One region of the Bacillus sp. VA13 genome, then DNA from elsewhere that is predicted to be linked to it. Evidence: a T-box and tRNA genes for the amino acid it is inferred to sense, from the RefSeq annotation. Region 1 holds a T-box; the other holds one or more tRNA genes.
The links. A T-box is a leader RNA that pairs with one kind of tRNA and senses whether it is charged. The one in region 1 lies ahead of tyrS (tyrosine--tRNA ligase), so its partner is inferred to be a tRNA-Tyr.

Region 1 (7,200 bases):
CTGCATGGATCAGCAATTCTGCTCCAGAGCTTTCGATAATTTTCGCAATCCGTTCGGACGGAATAGACAGGTCAACCGGAATATAAGGATGTCCCGCTTTGACACTTCCCAAGAAGGAAACGATCATGTGCGGCTCCATGTGGCCGTACACAAGGATAGGAGATTTCTTTTCCCCAGAAATGCGTTTTTGGATCGCGGCAGCCGCGCGGTCAGACTGCTCCCATAATTCCTGATACGTGAGCGACTGGCCTTGAGAGCGGAAGGCATCGGTTTGCGGATAAGTTTCCGCATGTGTTTGAATAGCATGTAAAAGTTTCATAGTTATTCTCTCTCCAATTAGAAATCGTTATAAATATATGAACCGGTATTCGCGGTGTGAAAACCATACATAAAAAACAAAACAAGCAGTATCATCAAATAAAAGCCTGTATGACATGTCCACTTGACAGCGGGTTTTTCATACAACTGTTTCATTAATTGCAGCATATCAAAAATTCCCTTCCCGTTTTTTCGACAATCACATGATTATTTGACGATCAGATGCTCAAAAAGTTTCATTTTTTCCCTAATCTCCCTCAAATTAATATATCGGCGTATGTTTTTGAAAATGAATCTTTATACCTGCAAGGGCAAGAATGGAATGTTTCGAGCTGATTCATAATAAAGGAAAAGATACCTGGAGTCAAAAGATCTTTTTAACTTTTAAAAAGTGTAATGTACTTAAAAAAATTTTTCTGTACCTGTTCGTTCAAGTGAAAGCAGAAACCTAATGAAATCAGGGCGAGAAGCGTATAATAAGAAAGAAAACGCCTTCTTGCGGTATCTTGTGAAATAAGGGAGAAGTCATTATGATAGATAAGGAAGCAAAAGGAGTCTTTATCAAGCTGCCGGCTGAAAAAAAGTAAGCCTTTTAATAGAAAGGAAGAGGAAGATGAACCAAACAAATAAGGGTGAGGGTCAGACAGCGCCGCAAAAAGAAAGCATGGGGCAGATCCTTTGGCAGTTAACCCGTCCTCATACGTTAACCGCATCGTTTGTGCCTGTGCTGCTCGGAACCGTTTTGGCGATGTTTTATGTGAAGGTTGATCTGCTGCTGTTTTTGGCTATGCTGTTTTCTTGCCTATGGATCCAGATCGCGACGAACTTATTTAATGAATACTATGATTTTAAACGCGGATTAGATACAGCAGAATCAGTCGGAATCGGAGGTGCGATTGTACGCCACGGAATGAAGCCTAAAACGATTTTGCAATTAGCTCTGGCCTCATACGGGATTGCCATTTTGCTCGGTGTCTATATTTGTGCGAGCAGCAGCTGGTGGCTTGCGCTGATCGGCCTTGTCGGCATGGCGATCGGCTACCTGTATACAGGCGGGCCGCTGCCGATTGCGTACACGCCGTTCGGTGAATTATTCTCAGGCATTTGCATGGGTTCGGTGTTTGTGCTGATTTCGTTTTTCATTCAGACAGATAAGATCAATATGCAGAGCATTTTGATTTCCATCCCGATTGCGATTCTTGTCGGCGCAATTAACCTGTCGAACAACATTCGTGATATTGAAGAGGACAAAAAAGGCGGACGCAAAACATTGGCGATTTTGATGGGGCATAAGGGAGCTGTTACTCTGTTAGCTGCGTCGTTTGCCGTCGCTTATATCTGGGTTGTCGGCTTGGTTATTACCGGTGCCGCAAGCCCATGGCTGTTTGTCGTCTTTTTAAGCGTGCCTAAGCCGGTTCAGGCAGTGAAGGGCTTCGTCCAAAAAGAAATGCCGATGAATATGATTGTCGCAATGAAATCAACAGCCCAAACAAATACATTTTTCGGATTCCTGCTCTCGATCGGTTTATTGATCAGCTATTTCCGATAAAAAGAAAGACCGCTTATTTCTTGCGGTCTTTTTTTGTTACATTCGACCGCATTTTGTAAAAAAATTCATAAAACCATGCTGCAGGCAGGCACGTCTAGTACATGGACAGCGGATAAAGATCCGTTAAAGGAGATGACGAAAATGGATTTATCTGTAACACATATGGACGATTTAAAAACAGTAATGGAAGATTGGAAAAATGAATTATTAGTTTATAAATTTGCGCTCGATGCCTTGGATACAAAGTTCTCAATTATCAGCCAGGAATATAACCTCATTCACGGACACAACCCGATTGAACATACGAAATCCCGTGTCAAAAGCTTTGAAAGCATCGTGAATAAGTTAATGAGAAAGGGCTGCGAAATTACGACGAAGGAAATGAAGGAGCACATCAATGACATTGCCGGTGTGCGTATCATTTGTTCCTTTATTTCTGATATTTATAATGTCGTTAACGTGCTAAAGCAGCATGAAGATTTGAGAATTGTAAAAGTGAAGGATTATATCCAGACGCCAAAACCGAACGGCTACCGAAGTCTGCATTTAATCATTGAGATGCCTGTGAATTTAACGAACCGTGTGGAATACGTCAAAGCAGAAATTCAAATCCGGACGATCGCGATGGATTTCTGGGCGAGCCTTGAACATAAAATTTACTATAAATTGAACAATGACGTTCCTAAGCAATTAACAGATGAGCTGAAAGAAGCGGCGGAGATTGCCCATTATCTAGATGAGAAAATGCTGGGGATTAAGAAAGAAGTGGATTAAAAAAAGACGGCAGCAATGCGCCGTCTTTTTTATTTGGTATCTTCATAAATGTCGGAGGCTTTGGCCTTCATTTGTTTCTTAATGGCTTTCGGTTTCTTCTCTTTTTTCACAGCTTGATAGACAGCGGCGGTTATAAGATCACCGGCTTGCTGGAGGCGTTCTTTGCTGATATGTTCGATCGAGTCTTCAGGGGTGTGGTACCACGGCTCAACTTCTTCTGTTTCTGGGTCTCCCCAAATAAAGTTGGCGGAATCAATGCCGGCTTCGTGGAACGGCACATGATCAGATGATCCTCCCTGTGTGAGAGACAGGCTGTCAAACCCAATTTTTTCAGCGGCCGTATGGCTGGATTCCCAAACATAGTTAGATTGGCCGTCCAATGTGTTGACATACAGCTCAGACGCATTCTCCCAGCTTGTGCCTACCATGTCTAAGTTAAAGTTCACTTCGCTTCGTTTCAGCTCTTTAGCCGATAGGTGATCTACATAATGAGAGGAGCCGAGCAGGCCGAGCTCTTCAGCGCCGAAAGCGATAAAGCGGATTTCTTTGTCAGAAGGAATGCTTTTTAAGACGCGCGCCATTTCCAGCATGACAGAGGTTCCTGAGCCGTTGTCATTTGCTCCGGGCGAAAAAGGAACACTGTCGTAATGGGCCGTCACGTACACAATGTCTGGATGTTTGATGTTCTTTGGTTTTTTGATTCCGATGATGTTCTGGGAGGTTTGGTTTGTGATTGCGTTTAGTTTTAAAGTTGCTTCTTTTTGCTGAGTAAGGGTTTCACCGTCTTCTTTCTTAATTCCGACGACAGGAACGCCGACTTTATTTCCCGACAGGTTTGGCGTCACAGGCACGAGGCTTTCTTTGTTGTTATAAATGATGACAGCCTTGGCTCCGGCGGCTTCGGCATTTTTGGCTTTCTCGTAAAATGTAAGATCTCCTCTGGAAATCAAGGCAATTTTGCCCTTAACGTCAGCGGTGAAGTCCTCTGGATAGCCCAAGCCGGCATTGTAAAGCGGAGCCGTCAGCCCTTGTTCTTCAGTCGGGGCAGAGCCGGATGCCGCTCGGAGAAGAATATCGCGTCCTGCTGAAGACAGCGTTCCCTCAAGCCGGTCAGGGATACCGAAACGTTGAACCTTCACATCAAGTTTTAATTTTCTCAAGGATGAAGCGATTAACAGGGCACTCTTTTTTTCAGCGGCAGTTCCGGCTATTCTGGGACCGATTGTTTCACTAAGCTGAGAAATGGTTGAATACGCACGCTTTGCTTTGAATGGGAGCTCTCGCTCGCTATCTGATATTTGAACAGCGCGCGCGGCAGGGGTGACGCTCTGTGCCGGCATGATGATCGTGCCAGCAGTTAAAACGGCCATCGTCATTACAGTCAAAAGCTTTTTCATCAGAATTAAACCTCCCCTAAATGTATGGATGGGGAATATTTCGGGATGCTAAAAGAATTTCCTGCAAAAGGGAGAGCGTTTTTGAAAAGACAGTGCTTTATACCTGCAAAAAAACGCTTATGAAAGACAGGTCATAAGCGCTTCGGGATATCAGACTATTGGAGTTTTAAAAACTTGCGTTTGCCGACTTGGATGATCATATTTTCCTTTATCACTGCATCAGCGTGGATATCTGTTATTTTCTCTCCGTTAATTCGGACACCTCCGTTTTGAATCATGCGGCGCGCCTCGCTCTTCGAAGAGAGGAGCTCTAGCTTGACGAGCAGATCAATAATCGCTATCGTTTTCTCGCCTTTCCAGTTCACAGCCGGAATATCCTCTGGCAGGCTGTTTTCCTGAAAGACTGTTTTAAATGAGTGTTCGGCAGTTTCAGCGGCTTCCGATCCGTGATACATTCGGACGAGCGTTTTGGCTAAAAGCATTTTGGCATCCCGTGGATGAACAGCGCCGGTTTCTAAGTCTTTCACGAGCTGTTTTTTCTCTTCAAGCTCTAAGTCTGTTGCCAAGTGGATGTATTTTTTCATCAGGCTGTCGGGCAGTGACATCGTTTTCCCGTACATGTCGTTTGGATGTTCGTCAATGCCGATGTAGTTATGTTTCGATTTCGACATTTTCTCAACACCGTCCAAGCCTTCTAATAGCGGCATCAGGATGACGATTTGTTTTTCTTTGTTGTACCGTTCTTGGAAGTGCCGTCCCATCAGTACATTGAAATGCTGGTCTGTTCCGCCAAGTTCAATATCGCTTTCCAGAACGACGGAATCGTATCCCTGCATCAATGGGTAAAAGAATTCATGAAGCGAGATCGGTTTTTGCATAGCGATGCGTTCTTCAAAGTCGTCGCGCTCCATCAGGCGGGCTACGGTTATTTTGCCTGCCAATTCAATGACATCCTCCAGATTCAATGTTTTCAGCCATTTCGAGTTGTAGTGTAGCTCGACTTTTTCAGGATCCAGCACTTTTCCGAATTGCTGAAAATATGTTTTGGCGTTGTGCTGAACTTCTTCATCAGTCAGCTGCTTTCTGGCTGCTGACTTTCCGGTCGGATCACCGATTTTTCCTGTGAAATCCCCAATTAACAGCTGGACTATGTGGCCGTTTTCTTGAAATTGGCGAAGCTTGTTTAACACAACCGTATGGCCCAAATGTACATCCGGTGCAGACGGATCTAATCCGAGCTTAATTTTAAGCGGTGTGCCTGTCGAAATCGATTTAACGAGCTTCGCCCTTAATTCCTCCGGCGGTATGACTTCTTGGGCGCCTGTCATGTATAGCTGTAGCTGTCTTTCGACTTCTTTTTGCTGTGCTGCTGTGAGCTGTTCAAATGTTTTCATCTTTCTTCCTCCTTTTTTAAAAACACAAAAAAGAGCCCATCCCGATAAGGGACGTGGCTCAATGCACGCGGTACCACCCTGGTTGAAGACATCGTCTTCCGCTCATTCGAATAACGGTTTCCCGTTCTTTGCTACTAAGGTTCACAAAGAAAGCTTGGGGAGGTAATTCACGTTTGCCTGTGCGCCGGCTCGCACCTACCGCCGGCTCTCTGAAACAGGGAGACAAACCGCTACTGGATTCCCGTCAAAGCTTATGTTGTATGAAGATTGTCAGCTACCTTTCTAAGCAGCTCTGTCAGTGTTTTCTGTTCGTCTTTCGTCATCCCCGCAATGAGTTCTGTTTCCCCTTTGTGAAACTCCGGATAAAGCTCTTCTATCGCTTGTTTGCCGAAATCGGTGATGGAGACAAACACGAGTCGTCGATCTCTTGTGTCGATGCTTTTACGGCAAAAACTCTTTTTTTCGAGCGTTTTGATCACGTTGCTTGCTGTAGCTGTTGAAATGTCTGACAGCTCAGCAGCTTTTCTCGTTTCGAGTGCTCCCCATACCCATAGATCATAAAGGATGGAGAAAGCTGTCCAAGAAAGGCCATAGGAAGAAAGAACCTTAGTCTCCATTTTGATACGGAGCTTTTGCGCAGATCGATACAGATTCGTCGCAATCGATATGGCTTCGAGGTTGAGTGACTCGATGGGCATTTGTTTAAGCTTAGAAAGTGTGTCGTGTTCTTCTTTCCGAAGCTGTTGATGTTGATAGGAACGTTTCACTATTTATGCCTGCCTTAAATTATCAGAATCATTAGCTATGAAATGAATTGTAACAGAGTCTGATATTAAGTTCAAGTCATTTTAATTAGATATTTAGCAAACAAAAAAGTGGAAAAAAAGGATTTATTGTAAGTATATCTTTTAGCATCTATAAAATGCTGGAGTGGCTCTTTTAAATATTTGAAAGGGGGCAAGCCCTTTCTTTGACTTTATTTTTTAACTGCGGATCCCGTGGCAAATTCATTATTTAGGTAAGAACATACAAGCCGGCTAACTGCGTAAGCACTTTCTATAGCGCCGTCAATAAATCCTGCCCAGCCGTTGGCATAACTTGAACCTCCAATAAATATACCTTCCTCAGGCTCCTGAAGAGCAGACAAATAAGATGTTAGCTGTCCTTTCTTCTTCATGGTCCACGTCTCTCCAGAAAATGGGTCGTTAACCCAATTATGTCCGCAGGACTCAAGCACTTTAATGTCAGGCAAAAGGTGTCGAAGTGCAGATTCAACCTCAGTTCGATTATTCGGATCAAGCTTTTCAGCATCAGCCCCAAAACCGACAATAATCCCGTCAGCTCCTTGAACATATTCAAATTGGGCATAATGAATAGGATACCGTGAAGGGGCAAAAGCTGCAAAAGGTTCGGTAACTCCTTTTATTTTCGCCCAAAACTTAACTCCTTTGCTGCTTTGTTTTTCAGTACAAGCCATCGTTTTTTCTGCGGAAAGCGGAGGTGAGAACGTAATGCTGTTTAAAATGTTAACCGGGAGCGTATTAATTACGGCTTTTGCAGTATATTCATCACCTGCATATGTTATAGCTTTGTAACCGCTATCAATTTTATTGACTCGTTTTACTGGGGAGGAAAATAGGATATCTGTTTTGGCATCGTTGAAAATACATTCAATCAGTGTTTTTGTCCCTTTTGTCAGTTTATAGCTGGAACAGATGTCCATCATCAGTTTCCAATTATAATCTGACAACGCTGCCCAGTGGAGCGC
Region 2 (4,910 bases), on a different contig from region 1:
CAGCTTGTACAGGATAGGTAGGAGCCTTGGAAACCGGAGCGCTAGCTTCGGTGGAGGCATCGGTGGGATACTACCCTGGCTGTATTGACCTTCTAACCCGCCGCCCTTATCGGGCGGGGAGACAGTGTCAGGTGGGCAGTTTGACTGGGGCGGTCGCCTCCTAAAAGGTAACGGAGGCGCCCAAAGGTTCCCTCAGAATGGTTGGAAATCATTCGCAGAGTGTAAAGGCACAAGGGAGCTTGACTGCGAGACCTACAAGTCGAGCAGGGACGAAAGTCGGGCTTAGTGATCCGGTGGTTCCGCATGGAAGGGCCATCGCTCAACGGATAAAAGCTACCCCGGGGATAACAGGCTTATCTCCCCCAAGAGTCCACATCGACGGGGAGGTTTGGCACCTCGATGTCGGCTCATCGCATCCTGGGGCTGTAGTCGGTCCCAAGGGTTGGGCTGTTCGCCCATTAAAGCGGTACGCGAGCTGGGTTCAGAACGTCGTGAGACAGTTCGGTCCCTATCCGTCGCGGGCGCAGGAAATTTGAGAGGAGCTGTCCTTAGTACGAGAGGACCGGGATGGACGCACCGCTGGTGTACCAGTTGTTCTGCCAAGGGCATCGCTGGGTAGCTATGTGCGGACGGGATAAGTGCTGAAAGCATCTAAGCATGAAGCCCCCCTCAAGATGAGATTTCCCATTCCGCAAGGAAGTAAGATCCCTGAAAGATGATCAGGTTGATAGGTCTGAGGTGGAAGTGTGGCGACACATGGAGCTGACAGATACTAATCGATCGAGGACTTAACCCACATTTTGAATGATGTCACACCTGTTATCTAGTTTTGAGAGAATAAGTTTTTTCAAAAAATACTTGATTTTCTCAAGAATACATAGTATAATGTTAAATGTCACTGAAATTGTCTGGTGATGATGGCGAAGAGGTCACACCCGTTCCCATACCGAACACGGAAGTTAAGCTCTTCAGCGCCGATGGTAGTCGGGGGTTTCCCCCTGTGAGAGTAGGACATCGCCAGGCAGACTTCATTCCGCAGTAGCTCAGTGGTAGAGCTATCGGCTGTTAACCGATCGGTCGTAGGTTCGAATCCTACCTGCGGAGCCATTATTGGAGAGCTGTCCGAGTGGTCGAAGGAGCACGATTGGAAATCGTGTAGGCGGTCAACTCCGTCTCAAGGGTTCGAATCCCTTGCTCTCCGCCACTGATACTTATACATAATTACATTTGAAAGTCTGGGCCCGTTGGTCAAGCGGTTAAGACACCGCCCTTTCACGGCGGTAACACGGGTTCGAATCCCGTACGGGTCATTATATGATGGAGGATTAGCTCAGCTGGGAGAGCATCTGCCTTACAAGCAGAGGGTCGGCGGTTCGAGCCCGTCATCCTCCACCATTATCATCGCGGGGTGGAGCAGTTCGGTAGCTCGTCGGGCTCATAACCCGAAGGTCGCAGGTTCAAATCCTGCCCCCGCAACCAAATATATAAATGATATAAGAAGTGCCCGAAGGGTGCAGCCAAAATTATTTTATACAAATATGGTCCGGTAGTTCAGTTGGTTAGAATGCCTGCCTGTCACGCAGGAGGTCGCGGGTTCGAGTCCCGTCCGGACCGCCATTTAAATAACAAGGCTCGGTAGCTCAGTTGGTAGAGCAACGGACTGAAAATCCGTGTGTCGGCGGTTCGATTCCGTCCCGAGCCACCACCTATGCCGGTGTAGCTCAATTGGTAGAGCAACTGACTTGTAATCAGTAGGTTGGGGGTTCAAGTCCTCTTGCCGGCACTGTTTTTTCAAAACTTAATGTGGAGGGGTAGCGAAGTGGCTAAACGCGGCGGACTGTAAATCCGCTCCCTCAGGGTTCGGCAGTTCGAATCTGCCCCCCTCCACCATTTATAGGGGCATAGTTTAACGGTAGAACAGAGGTCTCCAAAACCTCCGGTGTGGGTTCGATTCCTACTGCCCCTGCCAAATTTATGACATCTTGAGATTATGGCGGTTGTGGCGAAGTGGTTAACGCACCAGATTGTGGCTCTGGCACTCGTGGGTTCGATTCCCATCAATCGCCCCATATTATCATTGGGCTATAGCCAAGCGGTAAGGCAACGGACTTTGACTCCGTCATGCGTTGGTTCGAATCCAGCTAGCCCAGTCTCACTTTTTATATTAATTGCATATGATGTATGAAGTCCCTTAAGATGCGGAAGTAGTTCAGTGGTAGAACACCACCTTGCCAAGGTGGGGGTCGCGGGTTCGAATCCCGTCTTCCGCTCCAATTACGGCGGCATAGCCAAGTGGTAAGGCAGAGGTCTGCAAAACCTTTATCCCCGGTTCGAATCCGGGTGTCGCCTTTCTTTTGCCGGGGTGGTGGAATTGGCAGACACACAGGACTTAAAATCCTGCGGTAGGTGACTACCGTGCCGGTTCAAGTCCGGCCCTCGGCACCAATTTTACTTACATGGTAAGTTGAATTGGTGTTTGTGTTTTATCATTATAACTAATCATATTAATGATCTACTTGTGTAGATCATTTTTTTATTGTTTTGATTTATGCAGCTAAGTTACGTTCCGATACATGATCATAAAGCTGCTTGAGTTATTATGTTTAGTTAAGTCTCTTAATCCTTTTTTATTTTATATTTCCAAAAAAACTTTTTTGAAATACGTTGACACTTTGTAAGATCCATGATATATTTATATTCGTCGGTTAGATACGACGTAAAACTTGCCGGTGTGGCGGAATTGGCAGACGCGCACGACTCAAAATCGTGTTCCTTCTGGAGTGTCGGTTCGACCCCGACCACCGGTATACTTGAAAAAAACCTGTTTCTTATACAGAAACGGGTTTTTATTTTTTATCAAAGAAAAGGAGCCTATCTTAATTGAGGCTCCTTTTATCATTCACTCAGCGTATTGGTCTATGATCTCTTCTAGTACCTCTTTAAGCTCTTCTGCATCTTCAAGCTCTGATTGGCTGAAACGGACGCGTACAAGCTGTTCTCCGTCATTATACATCTCTTCCAGCCATCCTCGCAGGCCTCTTGCCCTGCGGTCGACTTCGAAAATGATTTCTAAACCATTTTCGTCTAAAAGGAAAATAAGCTCTAATTCCTCAAGCATCTGACGATAGTAGCCTGATGTCGGAATGAACTCAAATTCTTGAACGAACGGAAGGCGGCGTTGGAAGTAGGGCGCTTGTTCGCAGTCTGCTTCGTTAAGACGGAAACCTAGGTTTTCGATTGCTTCCAGCACACTTTCAATCCAAGGGTGCGCTTCAACGAAAATGCGGTCTTGGTCGGATTTATCGATACCGCCTTGTATATCAAGGTCTGTCACTACGGCGACCTCTACTTTCCCTACAGTAATCGGTGTATCAAGAGGGAGGGTGAATGAGAACGGAAATTGCTGCTCTTCTCCAGGCTGAATGGTGAATGAACCAGTGACCTGAAAAGAATGAATTGTAGCGTATTTCCGGTGTTCTTCATCGTCTTTTACAATGACGTACCGTGTGTTAAGCTGTAAATCAATATAGCGGATGTCCTGAGCGATTTTCCCGCCTTTGACATGGACAGTTCCCCGTACTTCTTCTCCTGGATAATATGCGTCTTTCTCTAAAATTGTATCTACTTTTGCAGCACCGATACCGGCACTTGCTGCGAGCTTCTTAAAAAATGACATGTTAGATCTTCCCCTTTTTCTTTTTCTCAACAGATATACGTAAGAAGGAAGAAAAAAGATTCATTTGATTCATACTTTTTACCTATTATTCGTCCGGCCTAGGGACAGACTAAGAATACTATTGAAAGCAAAGGAGCGGATTGAAATGGATAAAGAAAGTATGGTTGCTGATGAATTACACAGAATGTTTTTGGCTGGTGAGCTGCAAATCACGGTAGAGGAGGATATAAACAATATTTCCGAAAGGCTTAGAAACGGTGATCTCAGTTTAGACCGATTAAGCGGTGAAGACGCGTTTATAAAAGAAACGGTAAACGAGGCTTTAAGAAGAGTGGAGCAATAAAAGGGAGAGACGGGATCTGAAAGATGAGATTCCGTCTTTTTTTGTGACTTTGTTACAGTTCTCTGCAAGATAAAAGCAAATCGATTTGAAATGGCTTACTCAGGAGCCAGCCTTTTTCCATCAGAAGTTCAGATAGTTCCCCATGCAGATGAACAGCTGCATCTAATTGATCATGCAACGCTGTTCGGAGGTCGGGGTTTGCAGTTTCCGTTATTGCGACAGTGTACTTTTTAATGATGATTTGTATTGTCGTTAAGCAATCAAGAATCATTATAGGTATGATTGGGGTTGAAAAATCGTTCAATGCCTTCACCGCCTGTTAGTGGGTTTTATCTTTTAGATCTTCCTATTGAGAAGTATTTAGCCTTGTTTCATGGATTTATACAAAATGCTATAATGATTAACAAATTTTTTCGGGGAGTGGGATGATGAAACAGATTATTGCGATGGGCGGCGGGGGTTTTTCGATGGAACCGGAAAATTTGTCCCTCGATCAATATATCATCAATCAATCGGGACGGAAGTCGCCTCGCATTTGTTTTTTGCCGACGGCGAGCGGTGATTCCCAAAACTATATTCAGCGGTTTTATCATGCTTTTCAAACACTGGATTGTGTGCCGTCTCATTTATCCTTATTTAAGCCGCCGACAACAGACTTCATTTCTTTTGTTATGGAAAAGGACGTGATTTATGTTGGCGGGGGAAATACGCGGAATATGCTTGTGCTGTGGAAGGAATGGGGGCTGGATCTTATTCTCAGAGAGGCATGGAAGAACGGGGTGATTTTAGCTGGATTAAGTGCCGGTGCGATCTGCTGGTTTGAAGAAGGAGTGACAGATTCGGCAGGACCGCTGACAAGTATGAAAAGTTTAGGTTTTTTGCAAGGGAGCT

Region 2: it has a tRNA-Tyr gene. The T-box ahead of tyrS (tyrosine--tRNA ligase) is inferred to sense a tRNA for this amino acid. The anticodon was not compared.

The regions. Positions count from the first base shown of each region.
Region 1 is NZ_JBVQPP010000002.1:264,477-271,676, forward strand. It holds gene dltA (D-alanine--poly(phosphoribitol) ligase subunit DltA) at 1-319, opposite strand, end outside; gene AC0C66_RS09550 (teichoic acid D-Ala incorporation-associated protein DltX) at 337-486, opposite strand; gene AC0C66_RS09555 (hypothetical protein) at 636-770, shown strand; gene AC0C66_RS09560 (1,4-dihydroxy-2-naphthoate polyprenyltransferase) at 932-1,867, shown strand; gene ywaC (GTP pyrophosphokinase YwaC) at 2,009-2,641, shown strand; gene AC0C66_RS09570 (M28 family metallopeptidase) at 2,671-4,038, opposite strand; gene tyrS (tyrosine--tRNA ligase) at 4,194-5,432, opposite strand; T-box leader at 5,477-5,689, opposite strand; gene AC0C66_RS09580 (MarR family transcriptional regulator) at 5,684-6,199, opposite strand; gene AC0C66_RS09585 (flavin monoamine oxidase family protein) at 6,409-7,200, opposite strand, start outside.
Region 2 is NZ_JBVQPP010000003.1:629,394-634,303, reverse strand. It holds partial or broken rRNA gene AC0C66_RS15265 (23S ribosomal RNA) at 1-796, shown strand, start outside; rRNA gene rrf (5S ribosomal RNA) at 908-1,023, shown strand; tRNA gene AC0C66_RS15255 (tRNA-Asn) at 1,033-1,107, shown strand; tRNA gene AC0C66_RS15250 (tRNA-Ser) at 1,113-1,204, shown strand; tRNA gene AC0C66_RS15245 (tRNA-Glu) at 1,239-1,310, shown strand; tRNA gene AC0C66_RS15240 (tRNA-Val) at 1,320-1,395, shown strand; tRNA gene AC0C66_RS15235 (tRNA-Met) at 1,403-1,479, shown strand; tRNA gene AC0C66_RS15230 (tRNA-Asp) at 1,541-1,617, shown strand; tRNA gene AC0C66_RS15225 (tRNA-Phe) at 1,630-1,705, shown strand; tRNA gene AC0C66_RS15220 (tRNA-Thr) at 1,711-1,783, shown strand; tRNA gene AC0C66_RS15215 (tRNA-Tyr) at 1,806-1,890, shown strand; tRNA gene AC0C66_RS15210 (tRNA-Trp) at 1,896-1,969, shown strand; tRNA gene AC0C66_RS15205 (tRNA-His) at 1,994-2,069, shown strand; tRNA gene AC0C66_RS15200 (tRNA-Gln) at 2,079-2,150, shown strand; tRNA gene AC0C66_RS15195 (tRNA-Gly) at 2,199-2,273, shown strand; tRNA gene AC0C66_RS15190 (tRNA-Cys) at 2,279-2,349, shown strand; tRNA gene AC0C66_RS15185 (tRNA-Leu) at 2,357-2,445, shown strand; tRNA gene AC0C66_RS15180 (tRNA-Leu) at 2,726-2,807, shown strand; gene spo0M (sporulation control protein Spo0M) at 2,900-3,676, opposite strand; gene AC0C66_RS15170 (hypothetical protein) at 3,816-4,019, shown strand; gene AC0C66_RS15165 (spore coat protein) at 4,072-4,290, opposite strand; gene AC0C66_RS15160 (Type 1 glutamine amidotransferase-like domain-containing protein) at 4,448-4,910, shown strand, end outside.